DNA from 2 places in the Alteromonas sp. CyTr2 genome. Region 1 is predicted to be linked to the other one. Evidence: predicted binding sites of a transcription regulator. Region 1 holds the regulator's gene; the other holds the start of a gene.
What was found. The regulator FliA, encoded in region 1, starts transcription of late flagellar genes. The targets are predictions, from matches to a motif close to CTAAAGNTNNNNNNNNNNNNGCCGATA.
Positions count from the first base shown of each region.

Region 2: a site for FliA is predicted at 1,956-1,982, ahead of QME20_RS15115 (DUF5610 domain-containing protein). Genes of this name have one in related genera too.

Region 1 covers NZ_CAMZMZ010000005.1:106,618-117,242, forward strand. The annotation lists gene flhF (flagellar biosynthesis protein FlhF) at 1-923, shown strand, start outside; gene QME20_RS05010 (MinD/ParA family protein) at 929-1,795, shown strand; gene QME20_RS05015 (RNA polymerase sigma factor FliA) at 1,792-2,523, shown strand; gene cheY (chemotaxis response regulator CheY) at 2,560-2,943, shown strand; gene QME20_RS05025 (protein phosphatase CheZ) at 2,978-3,733, shown strand; gene QME20_RS05030 (chemotaxis protein CheA) at 3,746-5,986, shown strand; gene QME20_RS05035 (chemotaxis response regulator protein-glutamate methylesterase) at 6,015-7,145, shown strand; gene QME20_RS05040 (ParA family protein) at 7,174-7,938, shown strand; gene QME20_RS05045 (chemotaxis protein CheW) at 7,946-8,752, shown strand; gene QME20_RS05050 (chemotaxis protein CheW) at 8,770-9,261, shown strand; gene QME20_RS05055 (DUF2802 domain-containing protein) at 9,321-9,755, shown strand; gene metA (homoserine O-succinyltransferase) at 9,867-10,625, shown strand, end outside.
Region 2 covers NZ_CAMZMZ010000032.1:395-11,019, forward strand. The annotation lists gene QME20_RS15110 (RNA-binding protein) at 70-534, shown strand; gene QME20_RS15115 (DUF5610 domain-containing protein) at 613-1,926, opposite strand; gene trmA (tRNA (uridine(54)-C5)-methyltransferase TrmA) at 2,102-3,199, shown strand; gene fabR (HTH-type transcriptional repressor FabR) at 3,320-3,916, opposite strand; gene QME20_RS15130 (fatty acid desaturase) at 4,258-5,385, shown strand; gene sthA (Si-specific NAD(P)(+) transhydrogenase) at 5,565-6,986, shown strand; gene QME20_RS15140 (hypothetical protein) at 7,043-7,348, opposite strand; gene QME20_RS15145 (uracil-DNA glycosylase family protein) at 7,463-8,041, shown strand; gene QME20_RS15150 (EAL domain-containing protein) at 8,038-10,263, opposite strand; gene QME20_RS15155 (TIGR03899 family protein) at 10,478-10,625, shown strand, end outside.

The DNA of each region.
Region 1 (10,625 bases):
CGCAGTCAGCGGAGCTTGCGCAAATCAAGGAAGAGCTAGCGTCTCTTCGCGATGTATTGCAATATCAAGTGGCCGACTTGATGGAAGCTAAGAACAAACGTCAAAAACCTGTTCATCAATATCTAATCACCCGTTTAACCGATATGGGGTTAAGCAACGCGTTAGCGAAACAGCTTATTAGCTATACGCCGTCACATTACAACGAACGAGATGCATGGGTATATCTTCTTAACCTATTGGCTAATCGCATAAATGTGACAGGAAACGATATACTTAGCGCACAAGGTGCTGTTGCATTAGTAGGACCAACAGGTACCGGTAAAACAACTACCGTTGCGAAACTTGCTGCCCGCTATGCGCAAAAATACGGTGCAGAGTCGGTTGCGATGATTACCATCGATACGTATAGAATTGCCGCCTATGAGCAGCTAGCGACATACGGAAAGATTATTGGCTGCACGGTGAGAAAAGCGCAGACTAGTGAAGAACTTGCGGATTTATTATTCCAACTTCGTCATAAGCGACTAGTATTGATTGATACGGCTGGATTTAGTCAAAGAGACAGTCGATTAATTAAACAAATTAAGCAGTTTGATAACGGACAAATGCCAAATGTTAAAAAATATTTGGTAGCGCAAGCAAATACGCAATATCCTGCTTTGCAGAGAATCATTCAAGCGTATGATGATATTGAACTAAGTGGCTGTATTTTCACAAAGTTAGATGAGTGCTACTCTTTAGGAGAGGTGCTTAGTGCAGCGGTTGAATACCAATTACCGGTTAGTTATGTCACCGATGGTCAAAAAGTACCTGAAGACATTAAGATTGCAGAAGCGAAATCTTTGGTTTCCGCTGCTGCAAAGCTTTATAAAAAGTACGGTTTGAATCATACTAGTGGTAACAACGCAATTAAAACAGCATAAGCAGTATGATTGACGACCAAGCGAGTAGCTTAAGAAAAATGAAGCAATCACGGTTAATCAAAGTAATCGCCGTCACCGGTGGCAAAGGTGGCGTAGGTAAAACAAACATTACATTGAACACCGCTATCGCCATGGCGAAGCAAGGTAAACGTGTAATGGTTCTCGATGCGGACCTCGGTCTTGCTAACGTAGACGTTATGTTAGGTTTGCGTGTTGAGAAAAACTTATCCCACGTGCTTTCCGGCGAATGTACACTTGATGAAGTATTAGTGACCGGTCCGCACGGAATAAAGATCGCCCCTGCCACATCAGGCACGCAGTCGATGGCAGAATTGTCGCCAACGCAACACGCTGGCCTAATTCGTGCCTTTAGTGAGCTGCGCTCGCAAATTGACGTGCTAATCGTTGATACAGCGGCAGGTATTTCAGACATGGTGTTGAGCTTTTCAAAAGCCTCACAAGACATCATGGTCGTTGTGTGTGACGAGCCTACTTCATTGACAGATGCGTATGCATTGATAAAAATTCTGAATAGAGAGCACGGTGTTTTCCGCTTCAAAGTTGTGGCTAATATGGTGCGCGACGTGCGAGAAGGCCAAGAGCTATTTAGTAAATTAAGCAAAGTGACAGGGCGTTTTTTAGATGTTGCACTAGAATTAGTGGCGACAGTACCGTTTGACGAGAACATTCGTAAAGCAGTGCGTAAACAAACAGCCATTGTCGATGCTTACCCAGGTTCACCGGCAGCCGTTGCAATAACACAGTTGGCGAGTAAAGCCTTAACATGGCCTATTCCAGCGCAGCCAGGTGGCCATTTAGAGTTTTTCATTGAACAATTAGTTGCAGAAAAAGCCGTAGGAAGTCAGCGTTGAACAGCAAGGCAGCCGCTTATCAACAACAAACCGATAAAGCGCAGTTAGTCGAAAGACATGCGCCATTGGTTAAGCGTATAGCGCATCACTTGATAGCGCGATTGCCGGCTAGTGTTCTTGTAGACGATTTAATTCAATCAGGCATGATTGGATTATTAGAAGCCGCGCGAAACTTTGATGGTTCAAAAGGAGCCAGCTTTGAAACGTTTGCCGGCATTCGCATTCGCGGTGCTATGCTAGACGAAATTCGCAAAGGGGATTGGACACCGCGTTCAGTTCATCGAAATGGCCGAGCGATCACTGAAGCAATTTCGCAAGTAGAAAGCGAAACAGGCCGCGATGCTAGAGATTCTGATATTGCTGATAAGCTTAATGTAAGCTTGCAGGACTATCACCAAATGCTTAATGAAGTAAATGCCGGAAAGCTGGTAGGTATTGAAGATTTAGGTGTGTCAGAAGATGTTATTTCGACAGAGCAAAATCGAGGTAGCGACGCACCACTGGAAGATTTAATGCAAGGCGCTTTCCAAAAAGCGCTTGCCCATGCAATTACGACATTACCTGAAAGAGAAGCGATTGTTCTTTCGCTGTATTATGATGAAGAGCTGAACCTAAGAGAAATTGGTGAGGTTCTTGATGTAAGTGAATCGAGAGTCAGTCAAATTCACAGTCAGGCCATGTTAAAACTCAAATCACGAATGAAGTCGTGGCAAGCTGACGAAGAATAGAAATTAATAACAATTAACCCCTCACTGGAGGCTATTTTGGACAAAAGCATGAAAATTCTCGTGGTCGATGATTTTTCTACCATGAGACGTATCATCAAAAACCTACTTAAAGATTTGGGTTTTTCCAACATCCAGGAAGCGGATGACGGAAGTACTGCATTGCCTATGTTGCAGCAAGGTGATTTCGATTTCGTAGTTACCGATTGGAACATGCCTGGTATGCAGGGTATTGACTTGCTTCGCGCGATTAGAGCCGATGACAAGCTCAAGCACCTACCAGTGCTTATGGTTACTGCTGAAGCGAAGAAAGAGCAAATTGTTGCCGCCGCGCAAGCAGGTGTTAATGGCTACGTTGTTAAGCCGTTCACTGCAGCAACACTTAAAGAAAAATTAGATAAAATATTCGAACGTTTAGGTTGATCCAGACGCTCACCAGAGAAATGAGGTTTACTGGATGTCAACGAATGTAAACGTTCCAATTTCGTTGGAAGAAGCAAAACAGCTTGTCACCTACCTTGAAGAGGGTGACAACGCTTCAGCCAATGCCCTATTAGAAGCGGCCTCAATGAAAGAAAACGTTGAGTTATTTGCCGAAGTAGGGAAACTGACGCGTCAGCTCCATGACGCGCTGAATAATTTCCAAATAGACGACCGCATTAAAAATCTCGCGACCGATGATATTCCCGATGCACAATCCCGCCTAACCTACGTAATTGAAGAAACTGAAAAAGCTGCTAATACTACTATGGATGCCGTTGAAGCGAGCATGCCTATAGCTGAAATGCTGTCGGCGCGCATCGAAAAGGTTATGCCTGAGTGGAAGAAGCTGATGAATCGCCAAATAGAGTTGGGTGAATTCAAGGCTTTATGCGCAGACTTAGACGAATTGTTGGAAGAAGGTTCGGCACAGTCAGCTAAACTTACACAGTTACTTACAGAAGTATTGATGGCTCAAGGTTATCAAGACTTAACTGGTCAGGTTATTCGCCGCGTTATCGACTTGGTTAAAGAAGTGGAAGACAGCTTAGTTAACATGCTTACCATGTTTGGTGAACGCGACGGTGCAGAACAAACTAAACCATCTAGCGTTAAGGCCGATAAGGTTGATGGTGTAGAGGCAGAAGGCCCTATCATTGATGCCGATAAGCGCGACGACGTCGTGTCAGGCCAAGATGATGTAGATGATCTTCTGTCTAGCTTAGGTTTTTAGGGGAGCGGGCGCATGTCGTTTGATGTTGACGAGGATATATTACAGGACTTTCTAGTTGAGGCTGGAGAGATACTTGAACAATTACAAGAACAGCTCGTTGATCTTGAGAACAATCCTGAAGATGCGGATTTGCTGAATGCAATTTTCCGTGGTTATCACACAGTTAAAGGGGGAGCAGGGTTCCTGTCTCTTACCGAGTTAGTAGAAATTTGTCACGGTGCGGAAAACGTCTTTGACGTAATGCGTAACGGTCAACGAACACTAACCCCTGAACTGATGGATATTATTCTGCAAGCCACAGATGTGGTGGTTGAAATGTTTGAACGAGTGAAAGCTCGGGATCCATTAGAGCCAGCAGATGCACACCTAGTAGACTTGTTACACAAACTAAGTCGCCCGGAATCTCCAGATGAGAATATTTTTGGTGAACAAAGCGCGCCGGTGTCAGAACCTGAGCCCGCGATTGAAGAGCCAGAATTAGTTGTTGAAGAGCCTACTGCACAGGCACCAAGTTCTGGTGATAGCGGCGGTATTGACGAAATCACTGAAGATGAGTTTGAAGCGCTGCTTGATGAGCTTCATGGCTCTGGGGCACCAGGACAGTCCTCAGCGGCTAAAAGCGAACCTGCAAAGGCTGCTGCACCTGCTGCCGCTAGTGATAACGACGATATCACCGACGAAGAATTTGAAGCGCTGCTCGATGATTTACATGGCAAAGGCAAGTTTGGTGGTGAAGAAGCTGCGCCAAAGGCAAATGCACCAGCTCCAGCTCCAGCACCAGTTACGCCGAGTGAAGCTGGTGATGAAGAAATCACCGATGACGAATTTGAAGCACTGCTTGACCAACTGCATGGCTCAGGGCAAGGGCCTACCAAGCAGGGAGCCGTTTCAAAGGCGCCAGAGCCTCCTGTAGATAAGGCAGCAACAGAAGCGGTTCAAAAAGCGAAACAAGCAGCGCCAGCTGCGCCAAAAGCGACGCCTGCTCCTAGCGCCGCAGCGCCAGCTAAAGCAAGCACACCTGCTGCACCAAAAGCAGCGCCTAAAAAAGATGAGAAGAAGGCGGCACCAGCTGCGCCTCCTGCTGAGACTACAGTACGTGTAGATACCAAGCGCCTTGACCAAATTATGAACATGGTGGGTGAACTCGTACTAGTGAGAAACAGGCTAATAAGCTTGGGTATCAACAGTAACGACGAAAGCATGTCCAAAGCCATTGCCAACTTAGATGTGGTAACGGGCGACTTGCAAGGTGCGGTAATGAAAACCCGCATGCAACCTATCAAGAAGGTGTTTGGTCGTTTCCCTCGCGTTGTTCGAGACCTCGCTAGAAGCTTGAAGAAAGAAATAACCCTTGAGCTTGTGGGTGAGGAAACTGATTTAGATAAAAACCTGGTTGAAGCACTGGCCGATCCACTTGTGCATTTGGTGAGAAACTCCGTCGACCATGGTATTGAAATGCCTGATGATCGTGCTGCAGCGGGTAAACCGCGCATGGGTACGGTTCAGCTATCGGCATCTCAAGAAGGCGATCATATTCTTCTAACCATCGAAGATGATGGTAAAGGAATGGATCCTGAAAAGCTTAAAGAAATTGCTATTAGTCGCGGTGTACTAGACGCAGATGCAGCTGCACGGATGTCGGATGTTGAAGCGTTTAACTTGATATTCGCGCCAGGGTTCTCAACCAAAACAGAAATTAGTGATATTTCTGGCCGCGGTGTGGGCATGGACGTGGTTAAGACTAAAATTAACCAACTTAACGGCACCGTGAACATAGATTCACAGCTAGGAAAAGGCACGCGACTGGATATCAAAGTTCCGCTAACGCTAGCCATTCTTCCGACGCTAATGATTGTTGTAGGAAAACAAACCTTTGCGTTACCATTAGGTGCGGTGAACGAAATAATAAATATGGACATCAAAAAGACCAACACGGTCGATGGCCAGCTAACAATGATAGTTCGTTCAAAAGCAATTCCGTTGTTCTTCCTTGGTGAATGGTTGATTCGAGGTCCCAAAAACATCGATAGAGAAAAGGGACACGTTGTTGTAGTGCAAATTGGTACACAACAAGTAGGATTCGTAGTAGACGCGCTAATAGGCCAAGAAGAAGTGGTTATTAAACCTCTTGATGCATTATTGCAAGGCACGCCTGGTATGGCGGGAGCCACGATTACGTCAGACGGTGGAATTGCACTAATTTTAGATATTCCGAGCCTGCTTAAACGGTATGCGCGTAAACCCATCAAGTAAGGCGATGAATTAACAGGAATAATAATCCATGGTCTTTAAAGTCCTTGTCGTGGACGACTCGACTTTTTATCGTCGTCGAGTAAAAGAAATACTCGATGGCGATAGGGAACTTGAAGTTGTTGGGGAAGCGAGAAATGGGCGCGATGCACTTGAAAAAGCAGAAGCGCTTAAGCCGGATGTGATAACGATGGATGTTGAAATGCCTGTCATGGACGGCATTTCAGCTGTAAAGGCCATAATGGACAAACGGCCTACACCTATTCTTATGTTTTCTTCGCTTACGCATCATGGTGCGCAAGCGACATTAGATGCGTTAGAAGCGGGCGCGCTCGATTTCTTACCGAAGAAATTTGAAGATATCGCGCAGGACAGAAAAGACGCATCGCGCTTGTTGTGTACAAAAGTACGCTTAATAGCGCGTCGTGGTATTGGTCTTAAGCGTCCGTCGTTTCGCTCTACAGAGGCAAGAAAGCTTCCTGATAATGCGCCAAAGCAGGCGTTTTTTAAAACATCAGGGTTGCTATCAGGGCATAAAGACGCAGCCAAACAACCAACCGTTTCGTCTGTAAGAGCGACGGGAAAGCACTACAAGTGTTTGGCAATTGGGGCTTCTACAGGCGGGCCTGTGGCGCTTCAAAAAGTGTTGTCTCCTTTACCTGCAGAGTTTCCATACCCCATTTTGCTTGTACAACACATGCCTGGAACATTTACTACGGCATTTGCACAGCGTTTAGACACAAACTGTAAGATTAGAGTAAAAGAAGCCGAGCACGGCGACATTCTAAAGCCAGGTCATGCGTATCTTGCTCCCGGTGGGAAGCAAATGTTGCTAGAAACCATAGGTGCGAATAAACGCATTGCCATTGTTGATGCAAGTGCGAGTGACAAGGTGAATTATAAGCCCAGTGTTGATCTCACTTTCAGTTCTCTGGCTAAAGCTTATGGTGGGGATGTATTAGGAATTATATTAACGGGTATGGGAGCTGACGGCAGAGAAGGATGCCGAATGCTCAAGGAAAAAGGCGCAACGATTTGGGCTCAAGACCAAGATTCCTGTGTTGTGTACGGTATGCCTCAAGCCGTAGCCGTTGCCAATATATCCAGTAAAAATATAAACATTGATGATATGAGCAGTTGCGTTCAAACCGAAATGCGATAGCAGTTTGAACAGTAATGGAACAGCAAATATGAAAGTGTGGACAGTAGCGAATCAGAAAGGTGGTGTAGGAAAGACTACCACTACGGTGAGCCTTGGCGGCTTGCTTGCACAGCAAGGCAAGCGAGTGCTCATGATTGATACTGATCCACATGCATCGCTGAGTTATTACTTCGGTATCGATGCAGAAGCGTCAAGTCATTCAGTTTACGATATTTTTATTAAGTCTAATGACATTACGGCCGATAATGTTATGGATTGTCTGTGCCCGACAAAGTTAGACAACTTATATGTGCTTCCTGCAACAATGGCGCTCGCGACCTTAGATAGAACGATGGGTAGCGAACAAGGTATGGGCTTAGTCCTAAAAAAAGCGTTGGCAAAAATAGCAGGAGAATTTGATGTTGCTATCATCGATTGCCCTCCAGTGCTTGGGGTGCTGATGGTTAACGCTCTTGCAGCGTGTGACAAGGTTATCGTGCCTACCCAAACGGAGTATCTGGCGCTTAAAGGGCTAGACAGAATGATTCGTACCATGGAAATTATGGGACGTTCGTTGGACAAATCCTTTGATACTGTGATTATTCCAACTATGTTTGATAAGCGCACTAACGCGGCGCTTGCATCGCGAAAGCGCTTAATGAATGACTATGGTGAGCGCGTGTGGGAAGGGGTTATTCCCGTCGATACGCACTTCAGGGATGCAAGTTTAGTACAGCTTCCCATTTCCGCAGCGTACCCCAAAACACGTGGTGTGTCTGCGTACGAGAAACTATTAGCGGTATTGGAGAAATAACGAGAACATGAGCAAGCAATCGCCTTTTGCCCGTGAAGAAGTGATGGAGGCATACCTTGATAGCCTCCTCAAAGAGCCAGAAGCACCGGAAGATGTGACTGCGCGCACGGCAAAATTGCTCGAGCAGGCTTCTCAGCAGATGGCTGAAACGGCACTTGCTTCTACCGCCAATGAAAGTGAGCCGCAATCGAATGAACAAGAAGTGATAGCGGAAAAGGTTACATCGTTAATTGAAACGCAAAAAGCAGAGACAATTGAAGATGAACAGCAACAGTCTCACGCAGAAACTTTAGTAGAAAATGAACAAGAAGCTGCGTTAAACCGCGCTGAAAAAACAAAAGTTCCACTAAAGGATACTCTCGGTTTTCGCTTTCAGGCGCTATTCTTTGAGGTTGCAGGGTTAACACTTGCGGTGCCTTTGACGTCGCTAGGTGGGATCCACCAAATTGAGAAGATTGGCCCTTTATTTGGAAAACCTGATTGGTTTATGGGTGTAATGTTGCACAGAGAGTCTAAACTAAGTGTTGTTGACTCTGCAAAATGGGTAATGCCAGAAAAATATGACGAAAACCTCGCACAATCGCTTAACTACCGATATCTTATAATGTTAGGGGAAAGTGCGTGGGGTCTGGCTAGTGAAAAGCTAGTCAATACGGTCAATTTGACTACCGATGATGTTAAATGGCGCGAGTCCACAGGTAAGCGTCCCTGGTTAGCAGGGATGGTTAAAGAAAAAATGTGCGCGTTAATTGACGTTGAAGAATTAATATCTATGCTTAACAAAGGCTTAGGCAGTAACGACCAGACGCCATAGTATTGGGAGCCAGGTTCATGAGCGACGAAAGAATAAATAATAACGCCACCGACAGCAACGACGAAGTCCTTCAATGGGTAACGTACCGCTTAGGTGAAGAAACTTACGGTATCAACGTGATGCAAGTTCAAGAGGTCTTGCGTTATACCGAAATAGCCCCTGTACCCGGTGCACCTGACTATGTACTTGGTATTATCAATCTGCGTGGTAACGTAGTAACGGTTATTGATACACGTGCTCGTTTCGGATTACCGCCAACAGAAATTACTGACAATACCCGTATCGTTATTATTGAGTCTGACGAGCAGGTGGTTGGTATTCTGGTGGATAGTGTCGCTGAGGTGGTTTACTTGAAATCTTCAGAGATTGACAGTGCCCCTAACGTAGGTACTGAAGAGAGTGCTAAGTTTATCCAAGGTGTAAGTAATCGCGACGGCGAACTGCTTATTCTTGTAGATCTTAATAAATTGTTAAGCGACGAAGAGTGGGATGAGCTTAGCAACATCTAAATAAATGAATAGGCGGTATTGATTATAATATTGCCTACATTTCCCCAAGGGTTATGTCCATGGATTGGCAGCTTGCTGCACCTACCTTATTAGAACTCATACTGTGTATTCTTGTAGTTATACTCATCGCCGCGATGGGTGTGCTGTATTCACACATTAAGCAGTTGCGTTCTGCATTAAGCGAAAGCGAACATGCTAACGCAGAGGCTATTGCCCGCACTGAAGCCCTTGCTAAAAATGCAAATAATCAACAAACTGAGGCGCAAGCACGCACCTTGGTGATCACTCGACACCTTCAAGAGTTAGACGAAAAGCAAACTGATATTGAAAACCAGCTTCGAGAACTCAAGCTTCAAGATCCTTCCCTACGCCTATATCAGCGTGCGGCGGACTTAGTCAAGCAAGGCGCTAGCATTGATGAAATTATTGAAGCCTGCGACATTCCTCGTGCCGAAGCTGAGATGTTGGTAATGGTGCATAAACAAAATAATTAGTATTTTTGAGCACCAGAGAAAAAAACGTTTAGACGTCTAGACGTAAAGATGTTGACATATCGCCAGTTATAGACACAATACAGATATTGTAATTTATCACTGGAGCCCTCTATGCCAATTCGTATTCCTGAGCAGTTACCCGCGCAGAATGTACTACTAGGTGAAAACATTTTTACCATGGACATGGACAGGGCTGCCAATCAGGATATTCGTCCTCTTGAAGTCGGTATTCTTAATTTAATGCCGAACAAGATAGAAACAGAGGTACAGTTACTTCGCCTGTTATCGAACACGCCACTGCAAATAAACGTGGATTTAATTCGAATTGATAATCAAGCGCCAAAGAATACCCCGCAATCGCACATGGATGCTTTCTATCACGACTTTTCAGCGGTAGCGAATAAGAAATACGATGGCCTCATTGTCACCGGTGCGCCTCTCGCGCTTATCGATTACGAGGAAGTAAAGTACTGGGAAACCATGACCACCATATTGGAGTGGGCGCAGCGTCACGTGAACTCAACCCTTTACTTATGTTGGGCTGCTCACGCCGCCATGTATCACTTTTACGGCATTACACGAGAGCTTAGAGACGAAAAGTTTTCAGGTGTCTTTAAACACAAAGTGAATGACCCGAATAATGAGCTATTAAGGGGCTTTGATCCTTCTTTTTACGCACCACATTCCCGTTATGGGCATATTAACACCTCGTTGTATAACAGCGTCGATGGACTTAGTGTTGTTGCAGAGTCTGACGATGTAGGCGCTTATATTGTGGCGTCAGAAGATAAGCGCATGGTATTTGTAACGGGTCACCCGGAATACGATCCAGATACACTTAAAGATGAGTATTTTCGAGATATTGCCGCG
Region 2 (10,625 bases), on a different contig from region 1:
CAATTTGTTACAAATGAGTAAACTATATACAGCCTCCAACACCATAATAAACAATAGAAAGGTAGGTATATGAAAGTAGGCTTTATTCGATGCGCTGTTATTAGCGCTATTTTTGCAATTGCAGGTTACTTGTTATTTTCTTCTGCTAGTTTAAACGTCCATGTTCCACTGACCGTCTCAGCAGCTCTGCTGATCAGCGGTATCGTTACTCCTTGGCTAGCGTCTCTTATTCAAAGTCCATCTTCCTCAGATGCCAGAGCACATTCTAATGACGGATCAGTAGAAACTTTATATGTGGGTAATTTGCCTTATAGAGCAAACGAGAACGCTGTAAAGGAATACTTCAGTAGCTTTATTGAAGTACAGTCGGTTCGCTTAATGAAGGATCGTAAAACTGGAAAAAGAAAAGGATACGGTTTTATCGAGGTTGTAACAGACGACCTAAACAGTGTTATCGATAAAACCAACGACTCAATCTTCCAGGAACGAACGCTAAAAGTTCGCCCTGCAAAGGACAAAGTCGAACACGCGTAATTCTACGTACGGTTTAAAGGCTATAAAAAAAGCCCGGCTAGCTTTCGCTACCGGGCTTTTATATTAGTAAATAAATAGTTATTCACTTGTCTCAGCAGATTGAGGAAGTCCATTAAGTAACGTTTGATTGAAAGCATGAAACCTATTTATAGCAGATACAAGATCTGGCACTTGCACGTCTTTCATCTCATTAATCAACCCACCTATTAAGGTATTATAGTCTTCGTTACTTCCTAACGTACTTTCGGCATTAGCAAAAGTATCCATCATCTTTTCTAGATATTGCGCTATAGGGCTAACCACATTCCCAAACTTCGAATTATCGCTTTTGTCTTCATTGTAATGTTGGATGTTCTCATACGTCTTTAGCACTTCGGTCTGTGTTGTTCTATTTAACTGTAACGCGTAGCCAACTAACTCTTTATCGTCAAAGCCTAAACTTAACGCTTCTTCAAATGCTTTGTCGATGTCACCACTGTAAAAGGTGTCGGCGAGATCCTGAACTTGACCAACCAAATCAGCTATCGACTCTAACTCATCTTCATCAAGCTCGCCTTTCAATGAAAAGCTAATACCGCTTCGCTCATAGTATTGGTACGAAGTTTGTTGTTGGTATGACGTTGAAAAATTGTTATCGCCTTGCTCGTCACTACCGCCTGATTGCTCCTGAGATGCCTGTGCTTGGAAATTAAGTTGTTGAGACGCTTGGAACGAGCGAAGACTCTCAAAACTAAAACTCACTTCGTCGCCATCTTTAGTTCGAATCAGCAAGCTTCCGCTTTTCTCATCCGATGCAGCTACCGCGTTTAAGGACGAAAGCGTTACAGCGTTCGGCTGCTGTCGACCAAATATGTCAGTTTCCAGATCGTTTATTCCTGTATCGATGAGATCGCGGCTTTTTGTCATCCCTTGCTCAATCTCTTCATTCATAAAACCAGCGAGGTCTTTTTCAGCCATAGCGAATCCACGGCTTACGCCTTCTCTCGCTTGGCTAAATAAGCCATTAAGCTTTTCTTCGCTGGCACCACCGTTTGCCGCACCTCTAATGACGCCACCTACGAACTTAAGTACGTTTCTGGCAACTTTTTCAAAGTCGAACAAACTGTTCGACTTATCTTCAATGGTTTTCTCTTTGGCTTCTTGTGGCTTTTGGCCATCTATGACCAACGCTTGGTTAAGGCTGCTACTCACCACACGTAAGCCGATGCTAGTTTGGCTACTGGAAACAGATACTGATGCCGCTTGTTGTTTAGAAAACTCAGCCGCTTGCTGCAATCCGTCTTGCTGTAACTGCTTTTTCAACATTTCGTTCGGGTGAACTGATGCCTTTTGATCTGCTTTTTGATCGACCTTCTGGTCGCCCATAAAAGCCTTAATTTGACCCACGTTCATAATTTGATCCTCACTATCCTCAATCTTATTATCGGCAAAGAATCAGTATTGTTTAATTTTAATACAGCTTTTTTACTAGTTCGTTCCTAATAATAATGCAGAAGTAGATAGAGCTTGTTGCAGTTATTTTATAAGGGACTACAATTCGCGACCTCAATATTGAATGGAGAATTTTATGACCGCGACCGAACAACAACGCTATCAAGCTCAGTTGGACGAAAAAGTAGAACGTCTTACTGCGTTACTTTCTCCGTTCAATGCGCCTGACTTAACCGTATTTCCATCGCAACCAACGCACTACCGTATGCGCGCCGAATTTAGAGTATGGCATGAAGGCGATGATTTGTTTCACATCATGTTCAACCAGGAAACAAAAGAAAAGTACCGCGTAGATAGCTTTCCTCCTGCTTGTAAAGCAATAAACGATGCTATGGCGCTGTTGCTTGAAGAAGTAAGACCAAATGAAGTGCTAAGAAAGAAGCTTTTTCAAATCGATTATCTTTCTGCACTATCTGGCGAGCTTGTCATCAGCCTTTTATACCATCGTCAACTAGATGAGAAGTGGCAAGAGGCTGCAAAAGAATTAAAGGCGAAACTCGAGGCTCACTTTCCGAAAGTAAACATCATCGGCCGTGCGAGAAAACAAAAGCTTATTATCGACAACGATTTTGTTATTGAGCGCTTACCCGTTAATGGCAAAGAATTCATATTTAAGCATATCGAAAATAGCTTCACTCAGCCCAATGCCGAAGTGAACTGTAGCATGATTGAATGGGCACTAGATTGCGTAAAGCCGCTCTCTGGCGATTTACTGGAGATGTATTGCGGTGCAGGTAACTTCTCACTGCCGCTAGCGCTTCACTTCGATAATGTTGTGGGGACCGAAATAGCCAAGCCCTCTGTACAAGCTGCGCAGTTTAATATTGAACAAAATCAGCTTAATAATGTGAAGATCGTAAGACTCGCCGCTGAAGAATTCACTCAGGCTATGAAAGGTGAACGTACGTTTAGTCGCTTAGAAGGCATTGATCTAAGTACATATAATTTCACAACTGTATTGGTCGATCCACCAAGAGCTGGGTTGGATGAAGACTCGCTTAGAATGATTCAGGATTACGATAATATCGTGTATATCTCGTGTAACCCTGAAACGTTGGCGCAAAATCTTGAGCTTTTAAGTGAAACTCACGACGTTGCTCAATCGGCATTATTCGATCAATTCCCGTTTACTCATCACATTGAGGCTGGCGTTTTACTTACACGCAAAAGCTAGTTTTGGTAAAAATTGACAAGGCCTTTGGAGTCACAAAGGCCTATGAAGACATATTAGAATAAGGTGGCTTTGATTAGAGCAAACGATGTGGACTTAAAAGGCCAATCGCCACTAATTCAATTATACGCTTTTTTGCGTTGCACCTACTTGAACGAAGCGAAGCTGTGCTTTCACTCTCTCACCAATTTCGCGGCGAAGCTTATCATCAGCTTCTAGTGCTTCAGCACCTGCACTGAATACGAGCCTAACCATAGCATCAGCTTGAAGCTGCGCGCATGAGTATTCTACGCCCTGCTGTTCAATAATGTAGTCGGTCAACTCGTCGATGAAGTGTTGAATCTCTCTAAATACTGCCAACCGATAAGCCGACGACGTACCAGTATGCTCGCGTAATAATAAACGAAATACGTTTGTATTTGCCGCAATAAATTCCATGAAGGTTTCAACAGAAGTATGTATTACGCCACCTCCAGAGGCTATACGCCGCCTTGCCTGACGCATAAGCTGCCGCAATGCTAAACCGGCTTCATCCACCAGCGTTAAACCTAATTCGTCCATATCTTTGAAGTGTCGATAAAAAGACGTAGGTGCTATACCTGCCTCTCGGGCAACTTCACGCAAGCTGATTGCAGATAAGCTGCGGTTTTCATCGAGCAAAGAAAACGCAGCATGAATGATATTTTGGCGGGTTTTTAATTTCTGTTCTTGTCGACTCACATTCGCACCATAGGTTGATTAGCTCTAAACGGCTTGATGATTTTTAGCGCTTAGGGTTGAAGCCCTTACGTCATCTGTATAGCCATTAACGCAATCAAACTTCGTACATCAAAGACTAGCATGTGTAGTTTATCGCAACACACACCAGTGGGGAAAGAGAAACAGAATCATCTCTTTTATAAACAAGCATTAAGCGGAAAAAGCCACAATTAACGAGCGCTTCAGCGTAGCTTTACTATAATTAAACTTTACACATGTAAGCAGAACTAATCTGGGTTTTGCTTGCCTGAAGCCTCGTAAAACGATAAATTAGCGAACAGTTGTAAGCCAAGTTGTATAAAATGAAAAAACCTCCTCTTATCCTTACTAATGTGCTGGTATTTATTATATCTGGCGCAATTGCGTTTATTGGTGTGCCGCTATGGGTGGCGTATCAAGGCATCGATTGGGCAGAAATCGGTGCGGCTATATTCCTATTTTACTTTACCGGTATGTCTATAACTGCCGGCTACCACCGCTTATGGTCGCATAAAACTTACGACGCCAATGTGGTTGTTCGTGTGATCCTTGCGATTGGTGGCGCTATGGCGCTGCAAAATAGTATTTTGCACTGGTCGTCAGATCATCGCGTTCATCATCGTCATGTTGATGATAACGACAAAGACCCCTACTCTGCCAAGAAAGGGCTTTGGTTTGCGCATATCGGCTGGATGTTGCGTGAGTATCAGGCCAAACGTTACGATGACTACAGTAACTGTAAAGATCTTCAAAAAGATAAAGTGGTGATGTGGCAGCATAACTACTATTTGCCCATCGTGCTGGCGGCCAACTTTGGTATCACAGGTCTTCTGGGCTATTTAAATGGTGACGTATTAGGCATGATCTTGGTAGCCGGTGTACTTCGCCTGGTGCTAGTGCATCACGTAACCTTCTTTATCAATTCTCTTGCTCATTTTTGGGGTAGCCAGCCTTACACCGATAAGAACACAGCACGAGATAACGGTATTCTTGCGTTTTTTACCTTTGGTGAAGGTTATCACAATTACCATCACATCTTTGAGTACGACTATCGTAATGGCATTCGCTGGTATCAGTTTGATCCTACAAAATGGCTTATTAAGGGATTATCACTGGTAGGACTGACATCCAACCTTCGCAAAGTGCCAGAAGAGCGCATCGAGAAAGCGTTAGCAGCAATGCAGCTGCAAAGAGCAAGTGAAAAAGTATCGCTACTGCCTAATGCTGAAGAAATGATGCATACCATTCAAGAAGAATACGACTTGTTAATGCAGCGCATGAGTGAATACTACGCCACGAAAAAACGTGTTATGCGCGTTAAACAACGCACCCTAAAGCGCAGTATCGAAGGGCTTGAGCTTGCATACAAGTACAAAGAGCTGAAACACGCATTTGCTGTACAGAAAGAGAAATGGACACAGTTACATAGTTTGTCATTGCAAATGGCGTAAATTAACGCCCTCTTTTATACGTTTGAACGCTAAAAACCACATAAGTGTCTGCTTATGTGGTTTTTTTTTATTCTATAGTTGGATAAGGTCGTTATACTAAAACCAGAATCATTCATTTTGTATTACGGCTAACCTAGTGGTGACATCGCATTACAAAAGTAACAACATGGGAAAGTAAGATGGCAACGAAGCAAAAAACCAAAGCCCCGTCGTATCATTACGACGCTATCGTTATTGGCACAGGTCCTGGTGGAGAAGGCGTTGCAATGCAGCTTGCCAAAGCCGGAAAAAAAGTGGCGGTTGTTGAGCGCTACGAGGCAGTGGGAGGGGGTTGTACCCATTGGGGAACCATTCCATCGAAAGCGCTTCGTCACTCAGTAAGTCGTCTTATTGAATATAACTCTTCTCCCTTGTTTGCCGACAACCACTTAAGTAAGAGTCTTACGTTTTCTGACATCATGCGCCATGCTAGCGGTGTGGTAAAAAGCCAAACTCGACTTCGCTCTTCTTTCTACGACAGAAATCGTGTGACGCTATTTCACGGCGAAGCCAGTTTCGTAGATGCGCATACGTTAGAGATAACCCGTAAAGATGGCTCTAAAGATACTGTCACTGCAGGCCAAATTGCTATTGCCACAGGGTCGCGTCCTTATTGTCCTAAAGACATCGACTTTAATCACCCGCGTATTTATAACTCAGACACTATCCTATCTTTAGATCACGATCCCAAATCAATAATTATCTATGGCGCTGGGGTCATTGGCTCTGAATATGCCAGTATTTTCAGAGGACTAGGCGTAAAAGTTGACCTCGTTAACATGCGCGATCGCTTACTGTCATTTCTTGATGACGAGATATCAGACGCACTCAGTTATCACCTGTGGAACAATGGCGTACTCATCCGGCACAATGAGGCCTATTCTTCGGTTGAAGCTACCGATGACTCGGTTATTTTAAACTTAGAGTCGGGCAAGCGTATGCGCGCAGATTGTCTCTTGTTTGCTAACGGAAGAACGGGTAATACAGATACACTTAAACTCGAGAATATTGGTTTAAAAGCCGATGGCAGAGGCCAACTCAAGGTTAATGAAAATTATCAAACTGACGTAGACAATGTATTTGCAGTCGGCGATGTCATTGGCTATCCAAGTTTAGCATCTGCGGCTTATAACCAAGGTCGCTTTGCCGCTGAAGCTATGCTTGGCATAAAAACACATTCGGCATTGGTAGAAGATATTCCGTCAGGCATATACACCATCCCGGAAATAAGTTCTGTTGGTAAAACAGAGCAAGAGCTTACTGCAGCAAAAGTGCCTTATGAAGTGGGAAGAGCTCAGTTCAAACATTTGGCCAGAGCCCAAATCGCGTCAACGCAGACAGGAAGTCTGAAAATCTTGTTTCATCGCGAAACTAAAGAAATCTTGGGCATTCATTGTTTCGGTGAACGTGCCTCCGAGATTGTTCACATCGGCCAAGCGATCATGCAGCAAAAGGGCGAAGGCAATACCATAGATTACTTCGTTAACACTACGTTTAACTATCCAACCATGGCAGAAGCTTATCGAGTTGCTGCTATTAATGGACTTAATAGAATTTTCTAACGGACACAAAAAAGCCGGCGAGATTGTCGCCGGCTTAATATGCGTTAACTAAGAAATTAGTTACGGTTCGCAGCAAGCGCGTTAAGCGAATCTTTATGTGCTACGATGTCGATGTGCATATTTTCTTGATCGAACGTCATTGTTGCAATGGCGTAGTCACCCTGACTATCGCTTGCAATGTCGATCAACTTTGCTTGTGCATCACGGAAACGAATGTTATTGCCGATTTTGTCAGACATACATTGGTTATTCATTTCGAATGTTTTCGCATCCATGCAATCGAAAAGCTGGTTATCACCAGATTCCGCATGCGCAATACCAAAGGCCGCTGATAGAGCTAGGGTTAGTACTACTTTACGCATGTTTCTTCTCCTGTGTTACAGTCTACTACTGTCACTATTAAACATACTGTATATACATAAGATAGTCAAACTGAGATCATAGTTTTGTGACAAAAGTATGACAAAGAGAAATATTTGGAGAAAAATGTGAAAGGCCACGATGCACTGGTGGTTAAAGCGAGAAATTGTAGACTGTGTGCCCCTCACCTACCGCATCAACCCAACCCCATATTTAGCACTGCACCATCAACTAAAGTGCTTATTATTGGGCAAGCACCGGGGTTGAAAGCTCATGAACGCAACATTGCGTTTGATGATCCCAGCGGAGATCGGTTACGCGATTGGTTGTCTGTCTCGAGGGAGACCTTTTATAACCCTAGCTTAATTTCGGTGCTACCAATGGGCTTCTGCTTTCCAGGTTATAAAAATGGAGCCGATGCCCCGCCAAGAAAAGAATGTGCTCCCGCTTGGCATAATGACTTTCTTCTTTATTTAAAACCTGAAGTAACGCTTTACGTGGGACGTTACTCGCAACAGTATTATTTACCGCAACACAAAACGTTAACTGAAGCTGTACGCAGTCCGACTGAAACACATTTCGTACTGCCCCACCCGTCAGGAAGAAACAACAGGTGGCTCGCTAAAAACCCTTGGTTTGAATTAGATATCCTTCCCAAGTTGCGAGACACTGTCAAATCTGTATTAAAAGTTTAGTCGTGCTCTTCAAGAAACGCTAAAAGCGCATCGAACGGCATAGGCTTCGCGTACAAGTAGCCCTGTGCTTCGTCACATCCAAGCTTTATCATGTAACTCGCCTGCTCTCTTTTTTCTACGCCTTCGGCAATAGTCAATAAGCCTAGCTTGTTCCCCAAAGTCACAATTGTCTCAGCAAGCACTGCGCTTGCACCCGGTTTAATGTCTTTGACAAAAGAACGATCGACCTTCAATCGATCTAACGGAAGCTGCTGTAGATAACTCATGGAGGAAAAGCCTGTTCCAAAGTCATCAATGGCTATTTTCACCCCAAATTCTTTTAACGAACGCAATGCATCTATTACAATTTGCGGCTCATCCATCACCACGCTTTCTGTTATTTCTAGCTCTAACAGGCTTGGGTCGCAGTTGGCGTTAGATAGTGCCTGCTTAACTTTTTCTACAAATAACCTGTCGCGGAACTGCGGAATAGAGATGTTAACGGCAACTCTTAGATGGCCGTAGCCTTTTTCTTTCAATTCCTGAAGACGACGGCATGACTCTTCTAGCACCCATTCACCGATATCAACGATAAGACCTGAATACTCAGCAAGTGGTACAAACACGGCGGGAGAAATGTATCCCCCTTCACCATTGGGCCAGCGTAGTAAGCCTTCCATGCCAACAACTTTTTCATTCAGTAAGCCCACTTGCGGCTGAAACCACAGCTCCAGCTTTCTTGCTGCAAAGTCACTTCGGAGTTGGCGAATCATATCTAGGCGCCAAGTCGTCTGATCTTCAATATCTTTGGCGTAATATTCGAAGTTATCTGTTAGATTTTTCTTAGCACGGTTTAACGCAATATTCGTGCGCTTTAAAATCTCAATGCCGATGTGGCGTTTATTGTCTAACTTGCACAATCCAAGTGTTATATTCACCGGAAGGGTGTGATCACCTACCTGAAATGAAGACTGGAAAATGTTGTTAATGGACTTGGGGCATACCAGATCGTCAGGACCAATAAGACCAAATACATCAGCACCTATGCGGCCTTTTTTCACTATGCTATCGAAAGAAGATTGAAAGCGATCGCTAATAGCTCGCAACAATTCGTTGCCGACTTCTTGCCCTAAACCATCATTTATATCGGAAAAGTGATTTACGTCGATAAGAGCTACGCTATAGTTTTCTCCGGCAAACAAATGAGGTTTATCGAGCATATTGATAAACTCATTGCGGTTTGGCAGACGGGTTAACCAGTCTCTGAACGCCGCATTTCTTAATTCATGGAAAAGATTAACGTTTTCGTATCCCACTGAAATACTGGATAGAAAAACCTCAAGTAAGTGCTTGTCTAGCTCACTAATCTCGTGGGTTTGTCGAACAAATACGGCAGCTTCAAAACCAGCGCGGCTGATATACAGCACAGAGCAACTGGGCTCAAAAATGTGCTTTTTAAGACGTAGGCACCGACTAATGTTTTCTTCAATTTCAAGGTTTTTAAGCGTGAACACAGGCTGGTTTATAAATTTCGCATACTCACCCGCAGCGCCAAGCACGTAAACCTCTTCGTCCTCTCGGTCTAGCAAAGAACCCGCTCTTGCGCACAATAAACCTTCGGAATCTAAACCAATAAGCGAACTAATCTGAGTAACTACACCTTCGCAAAACTCTTTCACCGAATGTTCTTCAAACAAGTTCGCTGAAGAGGTGATTATTTTCTCTAAACCAGCACGGCTTTGACTAATCGTTACAATTTGCTGATAAGAGCGTAGTGAGGAAATGATAGTAGTTAGTAATTTGGCGCGAGTAAGTTCTGTTTTGGTTTTGTAGTCATTGATATCGTAAACTTTAATGACTTGCTCTTCAGGCGCGTAGCCGGGCTGTCCCGTACGTAAGATAATTCGAGGTTCAACTAACTTCATGTCTTCGCGGATGTATTTAACAACATCAAAACCCGCGTCATCAGTCTCCATAACGACATCAAGTAAAATTATGGCAATGCTGTTGCCATATTCGTGCAGCATTTCTTTGGCTTGTTTTGCTGAATAAGCGTGGATGAAGTTTAATTTGCGATCGTTTACGATGAGATCAGATAGCGCGAGACGCGTTACGGTGTGAATCTCTTCATCGTCATCGACAATAAGAATGTTCCAGTCTTTGCCCAATAAGGTTTGCTCTTCAACTGAACCATCATCATCTAAAAAAATTAATTCGTCGTTATCATAATCCATTGCCGACATTACCGCTCATTTCCTCGATACAAACAAAACAAGAATGCGCTACTCATTGTATTAAGGCAACGATTACATTGATAAATGGGTTACGCAATGCAATAGTGCTCTCATGTTACATGCCATTTTACATTCGATCATTTAAGCATTTATGAAGATTACATCCCAGCACTTTTCCCCTGAGGTAAAAAAACCACAGGAAACGGAAGAGAAGACTGTAAAGGTGACAGCCGAATCGCCTGCGGCTGAAAAAGCGGCCAGCAACGCAGTGAAAACCGATGCTAGTCGCCAACGCATACTTTCCTGGTTTGCCAGAGTGGGTATAAGCCCCTCTATGATGTCCCCTGATCCTAAAAAGCAAAAGCATGCAC